2 regions of the Virgibacillus sp. 6R genome follow, and region 2 is predicted to be linked to the other one. Evidence: riboswitches for the same ligand, from Rfam matches in the RefSeq annotation. Region 2 holds a riboswitch; the other holds the start of a gene.

Region 1 (12,610 bases), 1.7 Mb from region 2:
TTATAAAAAGACAAATGACAAGGAGACTTCCCTTCCGTTAGTTGTTCATCTAACTTCGTTAACTTTCCTGTTTTAGGATCAATTTTATACGCTTGTACTCCACCGGATTCCCCATCTTGTGCAATGGAGAACAAATAACGCTTATCATCACTTATGGTTACATAAGTAGGACTCCCTACTTCTGCAGCAACTTCCACTGCAGTTAATTTTTGTGATTGTGGATCTAATTCAAAACGGTAGACCCCCTTGCTTGTTTTCCGAGTGTATGTTCCTGCATAGCCAACATAATTAATTGTCATGGTGATACCTTCCTTTTTAAAAGATATATATACCTAAAGTCTAAGCGTAAATCTATAAAAAGTAAAACACGAAACCAGGAAAACTATATGTCATGTCTGAGCTCGTTTTTCTTCGTCTTAACTTGTTAGTGAAACAGGCTAAGTTCTACGTAGGACAATTATAGCAAACTATATCAAATACGAGGGAGTTAAGTAAGTTGCCGGCTCCATTTTATGAACGATTCCTATTATTCTTTTATAAAATAAATCTTAAATAAGTTAGGTTTTCCAATTACGCCCATTGACTGACACAAAGGTATGAACAAATCGGGTATTTGACTACAGTTAAATCTTCCACTAACTTCTTAGGTTTTATCTTTTACTATTAAAGTGCAAGCTTTACTTCTAATTAGGTGTAAGATAGATTTACAACCAATCTGGATCCCCAATTTGCCAATTGATTCATTACTCCTTTATTTGATATACTTTTTAATAAAGGAGGTAAATTGAATGAAAATAAAATCAATTATATTCATGATGTTAATTTTACTATTTGCGCTAGTTGCATGTAGTAATGATGATACAGAAAGTAAAAATGTAGAAGAAAATGGTAACAACACTGATATTAAACAATTAGTAGCTGATTATAGCACGGATAAAAAAGAAGCTGATTCTGCTTCTATTACAGGCAAAGAACTGATTGTAAGTACATCTGGAGAAAAAGAAAAAACATACGAGCTACCGAAAGATGAATTTTTCGTATCTATCGCTCCGTTTGTTGATCAAACACACCCTTGTACATTCCATAGTCTAACAGGCTGCCAAGGAGAAATGGTAGAAAAAGAATTCGACGTATATATTGAAGATGAGGACGGGAATGTAATTGTAGATAAAAAGGTAAAATCGCTGGCAAATGGATTCATTGATTTGTGGGTTCCGAGAGACAAAAAATATGATATAACTATTGAGCATGATGGTAAGAAAGTCCAATCTGAATTTTCAACATTCGCAGAAGACCCAACTTGTCTCACCAATATGCAGTTAACGTAATATATAGATTGGTGGGGGAAGTTAATTGCTTTCAAAAACTGTGATCCTATGTTCAGTTATAATATTGGAACGATTGGAACTGTTTAGCAATAAGTTATTGAACTATAAGAAAGAGGCGGGGACATAAGCAAATACTATATAGCAAAAGCCGAACAATTAATTTATCATTGTTTGGCTTATTTGCATTAAAAAATTTCTATCACCGCTATGTCAAAATACTTCGCTTCTACGGGCGCGGCCTTAGCTTCCTCGGAAAGCAAAAACCGCTTTCCTGCGGGATCTTCAGCTCGCACTGTTCTCACAGGAGACTACATATTTTGACTACGCTAAAACTTGCGTATACACAATTATCGATTTCTTGTTTTTTTAATCAGCTGCTTTAGTTATGTCCCATCGTCTTTATCTACCTTTTTCTAAATGAGTACCTACTGGAAATAGGAGTACTAAACCATCAAGCAATTAATGATGATATAAAGTGAATCTTCCATCAGTAGGGGTTTTCATTCATCCCCCACGGCTTGTTAGTACCGTAATGGTATGACAAAAAGGCCGCTTAGGAAATAGGGCATTTAGGTGCGGTTATCTCCCACTTAGTCTTGTTGCAGTACACAGATTATCCAATTCCTAAAGTGAGAGTCTTACAGCACTTTATATACGGGATTAAATAGAAAGCAAAGTCTATTAAAAACATCACTGTACTAGTATACGAAAGTAATTGCTTATTCTTAAATAACAGCTTGTAAACATTCTTTGCAATTTTACCTACAAGCGTTTTTGCAAGGTCTAAGCAAATAACGCTACTTTTCAACCTTACTATCCAAACTGAATATTGAAGCCCTTGCATAGATAGTAAAAATCTGCTATAGTACAGACAACCGAATATATTCCTGTTTCAATATTCTGTTGAAACAAGGATAGAGGCGCGATGTTCAAGAGTACACTATTAGAGGATAATGAGGTCCTTAGAAAATAGTGAAAAGGGGACCTCGCCGAAGTTGTGGAAAACTCATTGCTTCTACAGCTGGTTCTGCTATTGAAAAAGTACAGAACTGTCATATAGGTGACTATATGGAGGGCTATCTGACGCATGAAGCTAATAAATGTTTCAAGCAGCAGCGATTTGCCGTCGTTGCTGCTTTTTTGCGGAGAAATCTAGTGGCCTTCCCACCTACACTATCATGTAAACAAAGGGTGTGAAGTAATGAATTTTGGCCAAGTTGTTACTGCTATGGTGACTCCATTTGACATTGAAGAAAATATTGACTTTCGTGCTGTGGAAAAACTCGTAAACTATTTAATTGAAAATGGTTCAGATAGCTTAGTCGTTGCCGGTACGACCGGAGAGTCTCCAACACTCTCCAATGAAGAAAAAATTACCTTATTTAAACATGTCGTTGAAATTTCTAATGGAAGAGCAAAAGTAATTGCTGGAACAGGTTCCAATAGTACAACAGCTTCTATGGAATTGACTAAACAAGCGGAGACAGCCGGTGTTGACGCAATTATGCTTGTTACACCATACTACAACAAGCCGTCTCAAGAAGGTATTTTTCAACATTTCTCAACTATTGCCAGTGCAACCAGTTTACCGATTATGCTTTATAACGTACCTGGTAGAACAGCAACAAATATAGAGGCAGATACTATTATTCGTCTGTCACAATTACCGAATATCGTCTCAGTCAAGGAAGCTAGTGGTGATTTGGATCAAATGACAACCATCATCCACAACACTCCCGACAATTTTAGCTTATATTCTGGAGACGACAGTTTAACACTGCCTGCTCTTGCCATCGGAGCAGATGGGGTCGTTTCGGTAGCTTCGCATATTGTAGGTAATCAAATGCGGGACATGATACAACATTTTAGAAGCGGAGACGTCACTACTAGTGCAAAACTACATCAAAAATTACTCCCGATTATGAAAGCCATGTTTGCTCAGCCAAGTCCCGCTCCAGTTAAAAGCGCCTTAAATCTACTAGATGTGGCTGTTGGCGGTGTGCGAATGCCGATGCAGCCGTTAACGGAAAACGAAGTGGAAATGCTAAAGCAGAAGCTTCATGCTAGTGGTATTTTGAAGGCTGGAAACGGAACATAGTTAGCATACGAAATTTTCTTGAAGGCAGCTATACTATAGGTAGATGACTAGATATGGAGTCCATATTACATGGATAAAGAAATGGGGTAACTCTTCTAAAAGTGCCTCATTTCTTTTTTTCATACACTACATATTAAAATTCAGCTTCAAGATAAAGTGCATTTTGAGCAGTAGAGATTTTATTATTTCCCACTCATTGTTTGATGAACAAAATTAAACTTTGACTTGCAGTTTTACTCTCAAGCTTTCCTCCTGTGTTCATTTCGTAAGATGGAAATCGAGGTCACAATTAAAATACATAGAGCCTCTATTTAGTAAATGAATGCAGTATATTCCCTGCATCAAGCTGGTACTGCCCCCCTTCTAATTCAGAAAAATTTCTCTTTTCGCTACCCATATACTGACTTTGTGAACATTTTGTTACATTATTGTAAAATCAGACAAAAAAGTGTCGGAATTTGTAAATTTAAAGTACAATAGTTGCGGAGTCAGTTTTGTAAAAAAATTTTTTTTGGGGGAGAACAACATTATGAAAGCAGCAGTATGGTATGGACAAAAAGACATTCGCGTAGAAGAAAGAGAACTAAAACCTTTAAAAGACACAGAAGTTAAAGTAAAGGTTGCATGGGCTGGTCTATGTGGCAGTGACTTACATGAATACGCAGAAGGTCCAGTTTTTATTCCAACAGAAAAAGAGGATGAGTTAGCTGGCGGTATTGCTCCACTAATAATGGGACATGAATTTGCTGGTGTTGTTGAAGAAGTTGGTGCAAAGGTAACAAACGTTAAACCTGGTGATCGCGTTGCTATCAATCCAACGATTACACATGGCAATAAATCAGAAGATCTTGATCCATACGACGGATTTTCTTTTGTAGGTTTGCATAGAGATGGTGGTTTTACTTCTTTTGCAAATGTACCAGAAAACAACGTCTACTTATTACCAGAGCCATTAACTTTACAAGACGGCGCTTTAGTTGAACCTACTGCAGTTGCAGTACAGGCTGTAAAAGAAGCTGAATTAGAATTTGGTGACACCGTTGCGGTATTTGGAGCTGGTCCAATTGGTTTATTAACTATCTTAGCAGCAAGAGCAGCTGGAGCAAGTAAAATTATCGCACTTGACTTATCTGAAACACGTTTGAAAAAAGCGAAAGAAGTTGGAGCAACACATGTTATTAACTCAGGAGAAACAGATCCAGTAAAAGCTGTTTTTGATATTGTTCCTGAAGGGGTTAATGCTTCATTCGAGGTTGCTGGTGTAGCGCCTACTTTCAAACAATCCATCGAAGTTACCAAACCTCGTGGTATGATGGTAATTGTGTCTATTTTTGCTAGACCAATTGAATGGAATCCTATGCAACTAACTGAGAAAGGTGTAAAAGTTACTTCTTCTATTGCATATACACCAACATCGTTCCAGCAAACCATCGACTTAATGGCTGGCGGCCAATTAAAGCCACAATCCATTATTACTGGACAAATTCAGCTGGATGACATTGTAGATAAAGGTTTTGAATTATTATCTTCTGACAAATCACAAGCTAAAATCTTAATTGAGCTAAGTGGCGAAAAATAAGCAATAATCGTATATAGATTCTTAAACCATAACAGCACTTAGTGGTTAACCTAACTGCTATTGTTTAGAGTACACATATTAACAACGTAAAATTTAAAGGTATTCCTTTTATTAGATAATTGAACGAACGCTTGTAATAAAATGAACAAGGTCTTGCCAGAAAATACTAATTGGCAACACCTTGTTTTTTGTACTGCCGTTTCATTTTATAAGAGGCTTCCTATTGATAGCAATAGAAGCTATCACCACCATACAAATCCTAAACTAATTTACCTCTAACTTTTTGCTGGCAACGGTACCAATCCTATTAGCTGAAGAGAATGCAGAATACATATTTCTATTTTTCATACCAGTTTGGAACGGTCTTTGTGAAAAAGTCATGATCTTCCAAAACGTTCATAGAATACGAACGCATCCGCTTAAAGATTCCCATTTTCTTTCCCCATACAAGTGCAGACACGAGGTGCATAGCACTGTACAAAGTGTACAATTCCCAAAAGCTTTCGTAAAGCTTCGTATTCCGATGATACCCATCAACCATACCTTTCGTAAATGGAATACTGATCCGGCTTGAAAAGGAGCCAAGTTTTTGTAAATCATGAGTCGGACCTCCCCAATCCATCCTTTGGAAATCTATTATTTCAGAAAATCGTCGATTATGGATTAATAAATTTGCTGGATGAAAATCATCATGCTGAAATAGCATTGATTTTCCAAAAAACAACCCTGTGTTAAATTGTGAACAAAGGCGCAAGCGCCCGTTCAGCAACGTAGCGAATGGAACGAATCAACTAAAGATTTAGGAATCATGTCACTAAAAACTGGGGTATGCCGACGCCTGAGCGGCAAGCCCGTTTTTAGTCGGCCTTCCCCTTAGCGACGAACCGATGAGGCCTTATCGTAGGGCGCATTTCTATAGTCGCATCGTTGCTGGGCGCTGAAGCCGGACGTGGCTATTCAGTTATTCCCTTATCCAAAGCAACAAATTTTATACTTTCTTATTCTTTGAAAAAGAGCAAAACTTCAATCATCTGGGAATATATTATTCCGTATTTAAGATACTGTAAGACTCCCATTTCAGAAGTTGGATCAATTTTACTATACCAAATCTAAGCGAAGATAAACGTACCTAAATGCCCTCTTTCGTAAACCGCCTTGAAGTCTTACTATTACGTACTAGCCCTGGGAAATAAATGCCCCCATGACGGGAGCTTCACTTTATCGCCGAATGGTTTGTTGAACAGCAATGAATATGTACTGGTTGTTTACCTCCCACCTACATTCTGATTCTCATCCCAAAGGTGAAGAAGAGTAGAACCCACACCAGTTACATACGGATACACAAAAGAATATTTTAGTTATTATTTCATTCTTTCTTCAAAAATTGCCACTTAAACACCTAAAGTCGAACATTATTAAAAAAACACTGAATATCATTCGATATTGACGAACATTAAACATAGTGATAAGATGGATTCGTGTTTTTTCGACATAATTATTATTAATTATTGCTACGGGAGGTTTCCAAATGCAATTTAAACGACAATATGCAACTATCAAACAAATTGCTGAAGATATTTATTATCACCCTGAACTGGGATATAAAGAAAGGCGTACAAGAAGTCAAGTGATGGCTTATTTAAAACAAATAAATCCGAACATTAAATTTGACGATTTTAGCATCACCGGTTTTACCACGAGCTTAGGAAATAAACAAGCTCAAGATTTACATGTCGCTTTTATTGCTGAACTAGATGCTGTTTATGCACCTACGCATATGTATGCTGATGAACTTACAGGGGCTGCGCATAACTGCGGTCACTATACCCAGATAGGTATTGCACTAGCGCTGTACCAATATCTTTTTACAACGGAAGCCTACAAAGAATTAGCTTATAAACTGACGTTCGTATTTGTGCCTGCGGAAGAATACTTAGATTTAAATTATCGTGCTGAATTATTAAAAAAAGGTCAAATCAGTCATTATGGTGGAAAACCCGAGGCTATGAGCTTAGGCGTATTTGACGATATTGATGTTGGTATTTGCGTACATGCAATTGGTGGAGAATTTTCTAAACGGACGATAGAAATAAACTGTGATTTAGCTGGCTTTCTATATAAGAAGTATGCCTTTGAAGGCAAAGCAACACATGCAGGTTTTGATCCATTTTCTTCTAAAAATGCTTATAATATGTCAACGCTTTTTAATACTGCGATTGGATTAAGCCGCCAACAATTAAAAGAATCAGAACATGTGCGAATCAATCCAATCGTTATGGAATCTGATATGTCTACAAATGTCGTTCCAAACCATATCATTGTAGGAACAGATTTACGAACCAAGTCTGTTGCTTATTTAAAAGAAACAGCTAGCAAATTAGATGATGCGGCGAAGGGAAGTGCCTTAGCTTTACAGGGAAATGTAACGATAGATACACAGATGGGTTATTTACCATTTATACAAGATAGGTATTTATCCACATTTGTCGAAGCTGCGTTTCATGAGAACAATGAAATTGACGAGCTGTTGAATGACAATTTCATTAGCGCTGCAGGTGATATAGGAGATCTTTCCTTTATGATGCCATGCATTCAAATTGGCTATAGCGGCTTTACTGGAACTATTCATGGAGATGACTTTATTGATGTTGATCCAACATTTATCTACGAGGTGTTTCCAAGGTTTTTAGTCCAAGTACTTCAACAAATGAACGGAAATATCGATAAAGCAAAGTTATATAAACGTAGCTATACAGCTTATCGTGAATTAATTGATTCCATTGTACAAAATAAAATGAATCTATCATAGGAATGAGGCAGCGCATGAACAAAAATTTGCTTTACTTACTCGTTTTTGCATTATTCATTATTACTATTTCAGAATTTATCGGCTTTCAAGCTATACCAATAGGCTCATTTACTATCGGATTACTTCCTTTAGTTTTTGCCATTTTATTAACCATGTTTTTAGGTCTTAAAGTATTCCGTAAAGGGATTTGGAAAAAAGTATACAGCGATAATAATATTCATTTTGCTGGGAAATATCTCATTTTCATTATGCTGCCGTTAATGGCTAGATACGGTGCCGATGTCGCTCCACAAATTAGAGAAATCCTGCAAATTGGCTGGGTATTTATCATTCAAGAGCTGGGGAATTTAGGAACTGTATTCCTTGGATTGCCAATCGCACTTTTATTAGGCTTACGACGTGAAGCAATTGGTGCTACATTAGGAATCGGCCGTGAAGGAGAGCTTGCGTACATTTCTGAAAAATATACACTTGAATCCAAAGAAGGAAGAGGCGTTCTATCCATTTATATAATTGGGACATTATTTGGAGCTATCTTTTTCAGTGTGTTTGCACCGATCTTACTTGATTTAGGGATACGAGTAGAAGCACTAGCCATGGCATCAGGTGTTGGTTCAGGTAGTATGATGAGTGCTGCTTCTGCAACATTAGTAGCTCGAATTCCGGAGCTGGAAAGCACGATCCTAGCATATGCCTCTGCAAGCCAACTACTAACCAGTTTTCTTGGTACATTCACAATGGTGTTTTTGGCTGCTCCGATTCAAGCATTTATGTATAAGAAACTGGTTCGAGGTGACAACAAATGAGTATACAACTAAACAAATATGTAAAATACGGTTTGATCCTTCTGTTAAGTGTGGCATTAATTTTGTTTACAATGGAAATAAAATTAATGAAAAACCCTGGCTCTACACCTATTACATCCATGACATTTGTTGGACTTGGAGTATTATGGCTCTTCTCCATGATCGGAATTGTAATTTCAGATTTAATGCAAAAATCCCCGGTGAAAATCATTCGCGATTTTCCTATCTTGGGCTGGGTATCGATTACTTCTCTTATTTTATGTTTAATATGCGATTTTTTTGTGCAAGCCATCCAAGCAGTTGACTTTCTATCGATTACAACACCTATATTAACCTTTGCAGGTATTTCTGTAGCTAACCGTCTCGTTGATTTACGAAACACGTCATGGAAAGTTGCGATTGTAGCTATCTTTGTCTTTACAGGCACATATGCAGGCAGTGCTTTACTGGCACAAATTGGATTGTTTTTATCAGGAAATTAATTCATAACGAGGGGATTTTTCACAATGTCATTTTCAAAGGGAGGTGCTTGTAGAAGCAGCTTCCTTTGAATGAAAAAGAATTAAGCTACGGCTAATTTAAGCACCATTGGCTTGATCTAGTAGACATAAAAACCCCGTATCACTTTAGCGAGTATAATACGGGGCTAGTAACATTTTATTTACAACCATTATAAAGCTAGGTGCTTCAACATTCCTTTAACATCTGATCTAGCATCAACACTATTCCCACTTCAATAGTTTAGTAGCTTACTTTCCCTCATTCCCTTTTGTTGCTAACTGTTTTTTAACTTCCTCCCGCAACGCTGTTTTTAAAAATTTCCCCACAGATGTTTTTGGCAGCTCATCCATAAATAAAATAGTATCCGGTAACCACCATTTGGCAAATTGCGGTTGCAAAAATTTACATATATCTTCCTGCTTCACTATCGCTTTATATTCTTCCTTAAGCACCACACAGGCAACAGGACGTTCTTGCCATTTAACATGAGGAACAGACACAACGGCAGCCTCGTATACTGCTTCATGAGCCATTAATGCATTTTCCAAATCGACAGATGAAATCCACTCACCGCCACTTTTGATTAAATCTTTTGTTCGATCCACAATCTTTACAAAACCTTCCTCGTCAATAGTTACAACATCTCCTGTGTATAACCATCCATCTCTAAATGATCCTTCACTTCGTTCATCTTTATAGTAGGAATCTGCAATCCAAGGACCTCGTATTAACAGCTCTCCCATTTCCTCCCCATCGTTTTTAATGTTTCCATTTTCATTTACTGCTTTAATTTCAACACCAGGAACTGCCATTCCTTGCTTTGATTTCACCTCTAATCGCTCTGCTTCAGGAAGTTGTTTTTGGTAACTCTTTAACCGGGAAAACAAAGCTAACGGTGTTGTTTCAGTCATTCCGTAGGCGTGAAAAAACGGAATGCCATATTTACTTTCGAACGCCTGGATCATTCCCTTTGGCGCTGCAGCGCCGCCACATAGTATTCCTCGCAAACTATCGAGCTGATATTTTTTTTGCTCTAATTCTTTTAATAAACCCAGCCAAATAGTCGGTACACCTGCTGAGATGGTCACATTTTCTGTTTCCATTAATGCCGCTAAAATAGCCGGTGTTGGAAATGGACCAGGCAGCACTTGTTTCGCTCCAGTCCAAGTCGCAGCGTGCGGCATCCCCCAAGCATTGGCATGAAACATAGGCACAACTGGCATCGAAACATCAGATTCAGACACAGCAGAAGTGTCAGCTAAACTTAAAGCCATGGCATGCAGAACAAGTCCTCGATGAGAATAGATAACTCCCTTAGGCTTACCTGTTGTCCCTGATGTATAGCATAACCCAGCTGCGTCTTCTTCGCCCATATCCTTAACGAACGGAAACGTGGTATCAGCCCCTTCCATAAGCTGTTCATAATTTAACAGAGTCTGTAGCTTGGACGAAGGGACATCTATTTCATCTGACATAACAATAATTGTTTGTACAGTACGAAGCTGATCCGCTATATTTTCAATGGCGGGTAGCAGTTCTTCATCGACGAGAATTATTTTATCTTCGGCATGATTGATAATGTATGCAAGATGCTCCGCTGATAAGCGAATATTAATCGTGTGCAGAATCGCACCGATAGACGGAATAGCAAAATAAGCTTCCAAATGCCGATGGTGATTCCAAGCAAAGGTTCCAACACGATCTCCTTTCTGTATCCCTAATCTTTCTAATGCATGAGCTAAAGCTCGCACTCTTTCACCAATCTCTTGATATGTTAAACGATGAATACGATTTGCTGACCGCGACACGATTTCCTTTTTGGGGAAGTAACTTTCCGACCGTTCTATTAAAGACGTTATTAATAATGGGCTATTCATCATACCGATTCACTCCTTCTTGAAATAATCCTTTAATCATTAGGACAATGCTTCTCTGAGCCGATATTTCAAAATTTTCCCAGATGCATTTCTAGGAATAGCATTTTCAACAATAATTTCTGTTGGTACTTTATAGCTTGCAAGACGCTCGCAACAAAATAATTTTAGCGCTTCCACATCTAGATTTCTCCCTTTTTTTCCCACAACAATTGCAACTACTTTTTCACACCAGATTTCATCTGGCAGTCCAATCACTGCTGCTTCTAAAATATCGGGATGCTGATAAAGAGCTTGTTCTACCTCCGTAGAATAAATATTTTCACCACCAGATATGATCATATCTTTTTTCCGATCGACTAACGTAATATAACCATCCTCATCAACGATAGCTAAATCACCGGTATAGAGCCAGCCATCGCGGAGCGTTTGTCTTGTTTCTTCGGGATTTTTATAGTATTCCTTCATTACCATTTCACTTTTAATAATAAATTCACCTGTTTCAAAAGGAGCAACATCTTCCCCACGTTCATTTACAACTCTCACTTCCGTGCAAAGCATTGCCTTTCCACCTGCACCCATTTTTGTTTTATGTTCATCTGGCAGTAACAAGACTCCGCCTGGCCCCGCTTCGGTTAAACCACACATATTGAAAAATTGCTCATGCCGAAATAATTTCATCACTTGTTGTAATAAAGCTGTTGGCATAGGAGCAGCGCCGTATCCGCATCGTTTAACAGATGATAGATCATATTTTTCGTAATTTGGAACCTGAAGCAAAAAGTTATACATCGTTGGAACAGCAAAGAAAAGGGTTATTTTATGTTGCTCCATTGCTTGTAAGACATGGACGGGGTGAAAATCTTGTTGAATGACTTGCGTAGAGCCTAATAGAGTACCTGTTATCATAAATAAATTTAACTGTGCAGAGTGAAATAACGGTGCCACATGCAGTAAGTTGTCTTCCGGGCCCATTTTCATCATAATTGCGGAGGTAAATGCAACATAAAGAATGCGATGATGGTCAAATAATGCACCTTTTGGGTTACCTGTTGTGCCAGATGTGTATAATATTTCTGCAACGTCTGATTCTAAAACTTCAACAAAGGGTTCTGATACATTGTCATTGCTAATTGCATTCATTGTTAACTGGTTCTTCTCTATCTTATTACCAGCGCAAACCTGTAGTTTAATATTTTTATTATTTTCTGTTACTTGGCTGACCAATGAGGTGTATGGTTCATCAAAAAACAGCACTGACGCATCTGAGCCCTCTAAAATATATCGAACTTCTGCGGTTGCTAAACGAAAATTAATCGGAACAGTAATAGCGCCTACTTTCATAATTGCGTAAAAAACGATCACGAATTGATCCGAATTTTTCATCAAAATAGCAATTTTTTCACCTTTCTTTATTTGACTAGCTACTAAACCATTGGCGAGTTGGTTTACTTTTTGATTCAACTGCTTATACGTGTAGGACTTCTCTCCAAAAATAACCGCCTTTTTTTCCGGAATTTGCCGAGCATTTCTCGCTAACGTCATTCCTAAATTCAACTCTATCACTCCCGTTAAGATCATTTTTCTCCCAATTTAACCAATCCTCACCTTAATC
Region 2 (12,610 bases):
TAAACATGTTAACCATCCTCTATATTTTTAATAATTAGAATTAATTGTTTAATCCGCTTTCTTTATTAGGATAATATATCCTTTACAGGAAAAGTATTCCACACAGAACAGAGAAATGTCAAGTGAATTTTATAAGTTCTATTCTCGAAAGACTTATCGTATCATCCAGAAATGATGGTAACCGCGGACTTTAGTCCGAAATATGCTCCACATGCTTTCACTATTTTACGAACCTACGATTATTTCTGTTTGCCGATAACTATGGGTGATAGAAAAAAACTAACTCCTGCCCAATAGTTAGGAATTACAGATAAAGTATTTGATTGGAATGACATTATTTATTTGCGGTGACTAGCTTTGAAAATTATGGATGTTTTCGTGACATTGTTATTTTTGAGTAGGATAATTATTGTGATACAATAAATATATGAAGGGTAAAATTTTATATAATTAAAAATAAATAAACGAAGGAGTAAGATTGAACGGAGTAATACGTGTTCCTATAGTGGAACAAAGGCGCGGGGCGCCCGTTTAGCAACGTAGCGAATGGAACGAATCAACTAAAGATTTAGGAATCATGCCACTAAAACAGGGGTATGCCGACGTCTGGGCGGCAAACCCGTTTTTAGTCGGCTTTCCTCTTAGCGACGAACCGATGAGGACTTGTCGTAGGGCGCATTTCTAAAGTCGCATCGTTGCTGGGCTCATGCGCCGGACGTAGCGATTCGGTGATTTCGTTATCCCCAAGCATCTAATTTTATCGTTTCTTATCTGATTAAAAAAACGAACAATAAATCGCCAATTGTGTATACGCAAGTTTTAGCGTAGTCAAAATATGTAGACTCCTGCGGGAACAGCGCGAGCTGAAAATCCCACAGGAAAGCGGTTTTTGCTTTCCGAGGAAGCTGACGAAAGCGAAGTATTTTGACATAACGGTGATAAAAATTTTTTAATGCAAATAAGCCGAACAATTATAAATGGATTGTTCGGCTTTTGCTATATAGCATTTGCTTATGTCCCAGTCCCTTTGGGTACTTCTTACTTATTCTTCTGTCCTTGTGTTTTTCATAAAATGAATAATGGTAGTAAATGCGATAATGATGGACAGAGATACAGCCAATGGTAGAATCACTTGATTTGTAAAACCAACTAGAATGTATCCAATGGAAGCAGCAAATGCAGAAATAAATGCGTATGGAAGCTGAGTCATGACGTGATCAATATGATTTGCTCCTGCTCCGGTAGCTGATAAAATGGTTGTATCGGATATCGGGGTACAATGATCGCCGAAAACAGATCCAGCTAATACCGCTGCCATAGACGGAATCAACATTTCCATATCCGTAATCGTTGATACTTCTGCTGCAATTGGTAACATAATTCCAAACGTTCCCCATGATGTTCCCGTTGCAAGCGCCATAAAACCAGCAATAATAAAGAACAAAAATGGCAGAAAAGCAGGATTTAGCGACAAATCACTTACAATACCTGCTAAATATTCTCCTGTTTCCAATACTCCAATAATAGAACCAATCATCCAAGCTAACAACAAAATGTAAATGGCTGGCATCATCGTCTTTGCACCTTCAAAAACAATTTTCAAACTGGAGTTTCTCGGCTTTCGTTGACCCATGTGAAACAAGTATGAGGTTAATACCGCTATAATCCCACCGGCAAATAAGGATAAGTTTACATTTGTATTCGCAAAAATGGTAAGTATATTAACATTTTCTTCTGTCGCCATCGCTCCTGTAATCACCATAGAAGATACTGTAGCAACAATAAGGACTCCAATTGGCACCAGTAAATGGTATATCTTACCTCCCTGATGTGGTGTGAATGTATCGCTTAAATCCCCAGGTACTTTATCCTGTTTTGGATCAATTAGCTCCCCAGTCTGCATGGCTCGTATTTCATGCTTTCGCATTGGACCAATATCTGCTTTTAAATAAGCAACTAAAAAAACAGATATGACCGCTGCGATGGCATATAAATTGTAGGGGATCATTTTGATGAAAGCTTCTAATGGCTCCAATGTTGTAATTCCATTTGCAGCAAACAACCCGCCCATAATGCCGATAATATAAGCTCCCCAGCTGGAAATAGGTGAAATTACCGTTACTGGAGCAGACGTTGAATCAATAATATAAGCCAGTTTAGCTCGGGAAATTTTATGGCGGTCTGTTAATGGACGAGCAATTTGGCCAACAGCTAAGCTATTAAAATAATCATCAATAAAAATAATTAATCCTAACACTGCACTCATTGCTTGTGCACCTGAGCGCGTTTTTACTTTTTTAATCATCCACTCGCCAAATGCTTGACTCCCTCCAGAAGCCTGTAGAAAAGCAGTCATTACTCCTAATAACAGTAAAAACGTCAGCAATAGAACATTCCCTGTATTTATTGCGCCATCAGATGATACGAAAAGGGTATAAAACTGCATCCAGATTTCTTTAAGCGAATCTAAAATTGAGAAATCGTGGATGAGCAGAGCTCCCACTATAATTCCTGTTCCTAAAGATAGTAAGACATTTCTCGTTAAGAGGACGAGCACCAGCATTAAAACAGCTGGAATAAGTGAAAAAATTGTTCCTTCCATTCCGTTTACCTCCACTTTAAATTGCAATCGAGCAAGGAAACATACTGTTGATGGAAAATAGGATAAGTGAACGGAAGTATCGTCCGTTCACATAGAAAAAGACAACGATAGAAAATAACCTACCATTGTCTTTGCAATATACGTTATCCTCCATTTCGATCAGTAGTTCTCCATGCATGTTGCTTGCTGCATGACAGTATACCTCCTATTCAAAAGCATACCAGCGATAATAAGCTTGACACTTATTATGCTTCGGCAATACATCCTTTCATCTGCTTTCATTGTTGTCATCCTCCAACAGACTACTCTTATATACTGCACCTCTACCTCACCGATCTGATAAGGTTGAAATATTCTATTTATAAAAATCATTATAGCAAATTAATTGTTCTGATTCAAGTCATCCTTGGGAATCGAAATATTTGGCGCGCTTTCACCATCGCCTCCATAGAATTGTGGTACATCTCCCATAATAACGCGAGAATCTACATAGACTTTCGTACTAATTTCAGCAGATTCAGTACTAAAAGGGACAACGATTTGCGCATTTACAGTGACCGGTATATATATTTCAATCAGTGCGGCATTGATTCCAAAATCTTTCATAATATATTCCACATCTGATTGAATGCTGCCAACAATTTCAAAATGGACTGGTATTTTTGGGCCAAGATTTGCTAAAATGGTACTTCCTGTAGCCTGACCAATGGGAATTTCAACTACAGTAGGATCCTTGTCTGCCAATTCATCCGCCGTATCCCCATAATCCTGTGGTGGCATTTCCGGGTCATCTGTATCTAATGTCTCACCTTTATTCATTCCATATAGAAAATATTCGGCTCGTTTTGTAGCCGCACGAAGCGCCCGATTCACTGCTGCTGATTTCCAACCCACAATAGATACATTGTTTTCTGAGCTTACTTCCATTAAGTCGTCAAAGCTAATATTTTCTGTTGACTTCACTGCTTCATTAATGGTACGTGTCGCAAACTCTCTCGTTTTTTGATTGGCTATATCCATTAAAGGAGGGGTGATTCCTTTGTCAACAATTAAAATACTAAGGGAGGTCAAAATGACAAAAGCAACTGAGGTCATCAGTAAGATTATTTTCATCGGAGAATCTGTTCGTATTCTACGTCCTGGTCGTTTTCTCATAAAAAAGCCCCCTCAAAGCAAGTCTATGATTGCTCTGGGAGGATTAGAATAAAAATTCTCTCCTAACTAATCCTACCAACATATTCACTTTCTTTGTGAGCTTCATTACGTCGTAAGCTACGAAATAAAATAGTGATTCCATTTCTCTCCATGGATTTACAATTGCTAATAATCCTTTATCATGAATGGATTTACATTCATCGCCATTACATGCTTTGTAATGTTTGTGCCAATATGTCTCGTAGAAATTCCGGTAAATAATAGTTTTTAACCTCAGAGCGAGCAATTTCAGGGATTAATCTGCCAAAGGTAAATGTATCAGCAGTAGCTAACGTATAAATACGATCTGGTTGTAAAGGAATTCCATCATTTTGAAATGCTTGTTTCACAAATAGAGCTCTGTCTTTTAATTCCTCCATTTGCAGTGTTAACCCGGAAAAAGCCATTCTACCAATCATTTTCCCACGAAATCCAAAGCCTTTTAACTCAAATTCGATAAATTCCTCTGTCAACGAAGAACGAATAGCTTCTAACAACTCACTACCTGTTAATTCCACGACACAAGTATTAATTGGATGTGGACAAATACGATGAATATCACCGTACGTAACTGTTCCTTCAGGCAAGCTTTCCAACAACACCCCCGCATTTAACATCGCACAGTCCGCATTTGTTTGTCGCTTGAGTGCATCTGTTAAAGCTTGTAAAATAGGAGTCACTTTACGCCAATTAACTTCTAAAGGAGAGGATAATTGTGCAACCGGCTTAGCCAATATGCGTTCAGCACGTTCTTGATAAGCTGTAAGCAATTTCTCTGTATCCAAATCCTTTGGCAGATGCGTAATATTAGTGGCATATGCTTGCTTTTGTTTTAATCTGCCTTGGTTATGATCCCATGTTAAGATTACTTCTCCGATATAATGACAATGTTTTCCAGCAGCGGACAAAAGTGTATGGTTCACAAGCTCACCATTTCGTAACAAATGATGGGTATGTCCACCGATAATTACATCAATACCAGGAAAGCGACGGGCTATTTCACAATCTTCACTATATCCTAAGTGAGACAGTAATATAATTACATCTGCTTGGCGTTTGATAGTACCTAATATTTTCTCCAACTGCTCATAAGGAGGAGAAGCATACCAGCCAAGCAGCTCATAATACGCATTAAACGGTGCCGTAAGACCAACTACGGCAATTTTAACTCCGTGTTCAGAAGTAACTAACGTATAGGACTGTAACCAATCGGGGGCTTCGCCTTCCTTTGAATGCAAATTAGCGCAAACTATTGTAAATCTTGCCTCCTCATATAATGCAACAAGTTCATCATGGGAAATAGTAATGCCTTCGTTGTTACCAATGGTAGCTATATCGTAACCAGCTTCATTCAGTAAAGCAACATTTGCTTTCCCCTTAAAAGCCTCTGCTATTGGATGTACTCTATCCATATGATCGCCAATATCTACTGTCCAGCAAGAGTCACCTGCAGCTTGACAGCGATGTTTTGCCTGCTTTAAAAAGTAAGAAACTTGAGACCAGTTATCGAAATTACTATGTAAATCATTCGTATAATAAAAATAGATTTGTTCTTCCATTTAAAAAATACTCCTTATGCTAGCCCTTGAAAAATCATTCGAATACCAATTATAATTAATACGATTCTTAAAATCCATTCAAGTGCTTTTCCAGATAAACGTTGATTGATCATAGCACCTAATTTTCCACCGATCCAGGCTCCCGGGATAAAGAATAACGCATACATCCACTCTAGATGTCCCAATACAATATGTGTCCCCGCTCCAATTAGACTTATAAATAAAATCATAAACATGGATGTCGCTGTTGCCACATGTGCGGGTATACCAAATATAAGAATCATAGCTGGAACCATAATCGATCCACCACCAATACCAAATAAACCTGATAACACCCCTACAGATAAAGATAGCAGGATTGCAATCCAGAGAGAAAATTGGTAATGATATGTTGTTCCATCGATATCAAAGGTACGAACGCGATTATTTTGTGGTTTAACTCGAGTTGCTGTTACTTTTCGTTTTACAAAAAACAACCCAGATACACCAATCATTACCAGACCAAAATAAAGTAAAAACGGTTCTGTATCCATAAACTGGTTGAGCCATGACCCAAGAATACTACCAGGAATGCTACCTGATATAAGCCATAAACCTACTTTATAATCAATCCGTTTCGTTTTCACATAAGCAATAGATGATGATAAAGCTGTGAACACCATCGCAACAAGGGAAATACCAACAACCGCCTGTGGCGTTGCCCATGCAAATGCCTCTGAAAACTGATGTAAACCTAACAAACTGGGAATAAGTACAATTCCTCCCCCAAGCCCCATTAAAGCTCCTACCAGTGCAGTTATTATCCCTATAACGATACAAATGACAAATACCATCTTTATCCCTTCCTCAGAAAGCTATCCTCTTTTTCTATCCTAGCACTGATTTTTAGAAATAGGAACTTTCCTCTACCCTTACATGATACTGTAATAAATGATTTGTTTACAGATTCCAGCTTTACTTGTAAATCGATTGAAGCAATTGTTTTTGAACAATAAAAGAGCTGTATGTTAAATTAAACTATTTACTAGCTTACATACAGCGCAAAAAAGCTTTATTCAGCAGGTATAACGTTGCCAATCTCCGTCTAAGCAAATTGTCCGTGCACGAATTTATTCTTTACGTATTTGTTAATAATGTCTGAAGTTCTAGCATTATATTGTTCATCAGCGGATTGCTTGACTTCAGCATATTGAGAAGTTATTTATTTCGTGAAAAAAACCAGGGGGCTCTCCTTGTATTTCTTCCTCGTCTTATTTTACTACTAACACTTTACATTCGGCACGTTGAACAATTTGGCTGCTAACACTTCCTAACAGAAGTCTTCCTACTCCACCAAGGCCGCGACTACCAAGAATAATAAGGTCAATTTGATTTTCCTTGACATACTCTACAATCTGAGAACTTGGATTACGAAAAGAATAATCCAACAGCACCTCTGCCTTGCAGTTAATTCCTTCTGCTTCAAATTCTTCACGAATACGTTCCATCGATGGACGTATTTCCTCTGCCATATCCCCCATAAAACTGCGTGCAAGTGCAGCATTGGCAGTTGGTCCAGCATGTGTAATAACAGTCACAGCATGTACCACAGCATCCTCTACAAGTTTAGCCTGCTTTTTCGCTTCTTCAACTGCTTTTCTGCTTAATTCCGATCCATCATAAGCTACTAGAATATTTTCAGCCATTATAACTTCTCCCCCTCATGAGCATTTTGTTCCCATGTTTATCATAACATATTTACTGGATAACTTTAACAAGCCCATAAAGCGGATACAATAGATAAGCTATTAAGTCTTTTTATGTCTAATGCGTAATTTCATACTTAAACCTGTTTACCTCTCATAAGTTCTATAAAGTGAATCTTCAATCAGTAGTATTTTTCATTCATCCCCTACTGATGTTCGTACCGTAATAGTACGGACCAAGACCTCTTCCGAAATAGGGATTTAGGTGTGGTATCCTCGCTTGACTTATTGCAGTACAGGTTTATCCAACTTCTCAAGTGGAAGGTCTTACAGCATGATAAAGATAGCAAATCAAGCACCTCTAGCGCCGTTGCTAAAGGGGCTTGACTTAGAAGAAATATGAGAATGTTTATTTTTTTTCACGAACATTTGTCTTCCAGGCTTTATCTTCATCGATCATCTTTATTACAGCGTATATCGTAAAAAATTGGATGATAATAATCGGTATACCCATCATCCCGGATACAACCTCAAGAGGTGGCAAACCGCCTATTCGCATTAAAATTAAAGCGAGCACAGTAATAACAGCAGCAACAATAATCCGTAAATATTTAGACGGCTCTACTTTGCTCATATTTTCCGTACTCGTATAAGAAGCAATCGTATAAGTAGTAGAATCAAGCGTAGTAGTTAGAAAAATCATCGCGATCACAATAAACAGAATGATCACGACGGTTGAAAATGGCAGTGAAGATAATATATCTGGAATAGCTTGCATGGCATCGTTATTCGCTACTGTATCCAATACCGGTACATCTCCAGACAGATAACTGTTCACGCCTAATCCTCCAAGCACACCAGTTGCAACCCAGGAGATAAAGGTTGGTGCCATTAAATACGTTAATATCATTTCCTTTATTGTGCGACCGTAAGATATTTTTGCTGCAAAAACACTGTGCAGCATAGCCCATGTTGCATTATAAGCAAACCAAAATATCGTCTGTCTCTCCATATGAGAGGAACCATCGATACTTAAAGCATTTGTATGAAACGACATATCTACATAATTGGATATTAAAAAGCCCATACTATCCGTGAAGTAATTGAGGATAAAAACCCCTGGCCCTATTAGCATAATGATTAATGCAAATGCACCTGCAAGGTACATATTTAATGTGCTTAATCGTTTGATCCCTCTTTCAATCCCTAAATAGGCGCTAATGGAAAATAAAGCTACCCATACAATCGTAACGATTAATGTTAAGGTGAAATTGATCTCTATGTTTAACAGTTCTGCTAAATTATAAGTAACAATTGGTGCACCCAACCCAAGAGTCACAGCAGCTCCTGCTAAAATACTAATAAGAAAAATAACATCCAACATTTTTCCGCCAAATCCATCCGTAAACCGATCTCCAAAAATGACACGGCATGCCTCAGATATTCGCATCACGGGACTTCTACGGACGTGCAGGATATATCCCATCGCTGGAGCGGCCATTACAAAAATCGCAAATGTTTGAAAGCTCCACAAAAACATGCTATAAGAATTCCCCCATAGAATGGCCTCTGTAGATTGAGGATCCACACCAAATGGAGGATTCACAGCTACGTTCGCCCACTCGGTCATTCCAGTACGCATAATCGTTGACCCCAAGCCCATGGCAATTAAGATGGAAGCATATTCAAATAATGTGAATCGCGGCTTTTCAGCAGGGTTACCTAAAACAACTTTACCGTACTTTGAAAAAGATAGGTAAATTGCCGCTCCTACTAATATAATTGCATACCAAAGATATCCCCAGCTGAACACATCGATTAATTTATTAAAAATGGCATTCAGTATTTCTAGTGATTCATTTTCATACATGGATAAAGGGATGCTAATGGCAACGATAATTAAAAGGGATGGTACAAAAATCGGATAATCAATTAACCTTTTCTGTTGCCCACCTTTTCTCTTTGTACCCACATAAACAACCTCCAAGCATTTTTAAAATTCACTTTTGTGTAATACCACTTGGAAGATGTTTATAAACGTCAGCTGGGTAATTTCGTTATCCACAAGCACCTCATTTTATAGTACCCTATACAATAAATAGGGCTATTTTGCCTTTCGCATCATATCAAATGGCTTTACAGGTGCATCCATTTGTATGCGTACTTTCATCATCGGATGAGCTGCTCGTTCAATAGGCTGGCCATCTTCGTTCCACATCTGCGTAATTTTTTGATACACATGTGTAAAGCCAGGACCGTAAAACTCTACTTCATCCCCTATGGCAAAACTGTTACGCTGTTGTATCGTAGCTATTTGGGAAGCATCGTTGTAATCTAATACTTGACCGATAAATTTATACACCGGGATCTTCCTCCGTTTTCCAAATAATTGCTGTTGTTCATTCGGAGTTCCGTAATAAAAACCGGTCGACAGTTCACGTTGCGCCACTTTCCACAATTCATCTTCCCAACTCTGTTGGAACGTAAAATTGGCAGGATCTTTACAATAAGCATCAACTGCTTCGCGGTAAACATTAGCCACAGTGGAAACATAATGAATCGACTTCATCCGACCCTCTATTTTCAGACTATCTACACCGTTTTCTATAAAATCAGGAATATGATGGATCATGGACATGTCTACAGCACTCATCGAAAAAGGTTCATCTGTTTCATCGACAGCAAAGGACTGACGCATGCCATTATGACCCATTTCAAACAAATCGTACTTCCACCGGCAAGATTGCGAACAACCTCCGCGATTTGCATCTCGAGCCGACATATGATTTGATAATGTACAACGACCAGAATAAGAGATACACATTGCACCATGAATAAATGCCTCAATTTCTACATCTGTATGATTTCTTATTTCTTTAATTTCATCCATACTTACTTCTCTCGCCAACACAACACGTTCCAGTCCTTCTTCTTTCCAAAAGTTTAAGGTTTCGTAATTCGTAGCAGAGGACTGTGTTGACAAATGAATAGGAAGACCTGGAGCTTCCATCAGGCAAATTTCAATTAACGCAGGATCAGAGACGATAACTGCACGCACCCCAATATCTCTTATCGTCCGAAAGAAATCGCCCGCACCTTGCAAATCTCCTTCATGGGCAACCATATTTGCAGCTACGTAAACATGAGCTCCATGCTCTTTTGCAAACGTCACACCTTCTTGCATTTCCTCATACGTAAAATTGCCAGCTCGACTTCGTAATCCGTATGCATTCCCTCCTATATAAACAGCATCTGCACCGTAATGAATCGCTGTTTTCAGTTTTTCTAATGTACCAGCGGGTGCTAAAACTTCTGGTTTCTTCTTCCATTTTCCCATGACTCACAAACCTTTCTTTACATTTCATTTCTATCACGTTTTATATTTATTCCATTATGCTGTAAAGTTCCGTTCCAAAAAGCGATGAGGTTGCCTTTTCTCTACGTTTACAAATTAACGACTCATTCCATGCGCCATTTCACTAGACATTTTGATCCCCATGTCATTGAACATCATTAGGATTTTTCAAAAAGAATCCTTCACCTAAAGTTCGTTCGCTAGGGTGATGCTCTTTTACTTTTAAATTTAATTTTTCTTTTAACTCATCGGACCAGCCTTTATCCAAAAGTGCCTGTTTCGCTTGAACAAATTGCTTTGCAACCTCTACAAATGCTCGTCCTTGTGTATAGATCCCATCTAATTTCCATTTTGAAATACCTGCATCCACTAACTTTTTCAAATGCGGTAATAAATTAATATCATTTGTATCAAAAATATGCGTCCCATTCATATCTTCATAAATCGAATAATGTGTTTCTGGCTTTTTCGGTTCGGATATAAATAAATGCTCTTGATTTTTGCTTTTCTCATTTGTATAGCTGAAATAATTGGTTACTAGTGGGCGCTTTGAATGGTGAATACAAGTTGCTCCGTACACGAGTACTTCCACAGGTACATCCGCATGCTCAGAAATAGAGATTAATTCTTCATAGGTTAATTCCCTTGCTAATACCGCTCCTTTAGCTCCTCGCTTCGCCCAAAAATTAACCTGCTTTGCACTTGTAACCATCGTGTGTGGATCATATACATATGGTATTGAAACTTCATGCTTGTTTAACAAATGTATAATACCAGGGTCACCAATGGTAACGTAATCAGCTCCCGCTTCTTGCAAGAAATCGAAATATCCAGGTATTAATTTTACCCTGTCATTATGAATAATGGCGTTCATAGCGACACAGACTTTTTTATGTTTTGCATGTGCGATGTGACATATTTCTTTTATTTCTTCCGGGGAGAAATTTGCAGGTAAACGAAGACCAAAAGTAGCTTCTCCAATATAAAGTGTATCAACATCTGCATCTATCAGTAATTTTGCTTGGTTTATTGATTCTGCTGTAGCTATAAGTTCAACCATTCACAATCATCCTCAATTTATATTTATATAAAGCGACACTTGTACAAGAAGAGAGAGTTTTCTCCTTGAGATAACAGCTAACATCCGCACAATCTTGTACTTACAAGCCTAGCCTAATTGCATTAGTCTCAATACAAAGGAGTTTATGCTCACCCCAAATCATTGATAAAGACAAGGAAACAATCGCAATGATCGGTAACATCCATAGATGTGGGATAGTTATATTTGTTTGTGTCTATCTTCCATTTGATATCATACCATAAAAAAACAACAGGAAGAGCTCATCCATAAACATGTAAAAAATCCGTCAATTACTCAAGCAATAGACACCTTAGCTACTGCAACTAAAATATGAAAAGGTCCTATCCTGCCTTAGGCAAAATAGGATCTTAATAATTGTTTTGGTTCTTACTATAAAGATCATGTTCCTAACCAGCGTTGTGCTTGAGATTTATCTTTAGGGGCAAAATGCTTGAGCTCCGTTTCAGGTAGTATTCCTTCTAGTTTCACTCCCATTTCAACCCATTTCTTGTCACTAACAACAGCCATTTTATGGATATCCTTTAAATGCTGTGTCATTTTTAAATCTTCTAGGGCGCCTTTTAAAGTCACTCCTTCCATATTTTCAATGGATAAAAGAATATTTACTTTACTATGCTCCTGTCTTTTCATCATGAAGAATTCCTCGAAATGATGCAAATCCTCCTTTTCTACTTTACCTTGTATTTCAATTTCAAGAGCATTGTCAAATGGTACTGGGGTTATTTTAATCATGTTTTCTCAGCTCCTTTTACTACGATTTATTTGTTTTTTCCCAGGAGCATTCTGTTTCAAACTTCTTTTCCTTACATAGATTTTTCTTATCATCTAGTGTTTTGATACAAACCCGATTATAATAGATTGGAAACAATAACAAGGGTGGATCATCACCATGCAAAATTCAAGCAGGATTACTGGATTATTTTTAGTTATTATTGGCGCAACATGTTGGGGTATCGGTGGAACCATTTCACAATACTTATTTCAACATTACGAGCTAGAAGTCAATTGGCTTGTAACCACACGTTAACTACTAGCAGGCATGCTTCTGTTAACCATACAATTTTTTTAAAAGATCGAACACAAATAATATCGGTATGGAAAAATAAACAAGTC

The links. Region 2 has a riboswitch for lysine ahead of BKP57_RS03310 (Na+/H+ antiporter NhaC family protein). Riboswitches for the same ligand answer to the same signal wherever they lie in the genome.
Region 1: it holds a riboswitch for lysine, as region 2 does, so the genes downstream of both, dapA (4-hydroxy-tetrahydrodipicolinate synthase) here and BKP57_RS03310 (Na+/H+ antiporter NhaC family protein) in region 2, are expected to answer to the same signal.

What each region holds. Positions count from the first base shown of each region.
Region 1 is NZ_CP017762.1:3,695,382-3,707,991, reverse strand. It holds gene BKP57_RS16845 (lactonase family protein) at 1-299, opposite strand, end outside; gene BKP57_RS16840 (CueP family metal-binding protein) at 789-1,328, shown strand; lysine riboswitch at 2,236-2,415, shown strand; gene dapA (4-hydroxy-tetrahydrodipicolinate synthase) at 2,530-3,426, shown strand; gene BKP57_RS16825 (2,3-butanediol dehydrogenase) at 3,956-5,005, shown strand; gene BKP57_RS16820 (phosphotransferase) at 5,343-5,711, opposite strand; gene BKP57_RS16815 (M20/M25/M40 family metallo-hydrolase) at 6,534-7,814, shown strand; gene BKP57_RS16810 (DUF3100 domain-containing protein) at 7,829-8,620, shown strand; gene BKP57_RS16805 (hypothetical protein) at 8,617-9,102, shown strand; gene BKP57_RS16800 (long-chain fatty acid--CoA ligase) at 9,370-11,001, opposite strand; gene BKP57_RS16795 (class I adenylate-forming enzyme family protein) at 11,038-12,561, opposite strand.
Region 2 is NZ_CP017762.1:694,894-707,503, forward strand. It holds gene BKP57_RS03305 (hypothetical protein) at 1-7, opposite strand, end outside; gene BKP57_RS03310 (Na+/H+ antiporter NhaC family protein) at 1,043-2,602, opposite strand; lysine riboswitch at 2,758-2,936, opposite strand; gene yunB (sporulation protein YunB) at 2,984-3,757, opposite strand; gene BKP57_RS03320 (bifunctional metallophosphatase/5'-nucleotidase) at 3,964-5,355, opposite strand; gene BKP57_RS03325 (sulfite exporter TauE/SafE family protein) at 5,370-6,188, opposite strand; gene BKP57_RS03330 (universal stress protein) at 6,606-7,040, opposite strand; gene BKP57_RS03335 (BCCT family transporter) at 7,450-9,012, opposite strand; gene BKP57_RS03340 (peptidase U32 family protein) at 9,145-10,377, opposite strand; gene BKP57_RS03345 (peptidase U32 family protein) at 10,541-11,455, opposite strand; gene BKP57_RS03350 (SpoIIAA family protein) at 11,876-12,229, opposite strand; partial or broken gene BKP57_RS03355 (DMT family transporter) at 12,387-12,610, shown strand, end outside.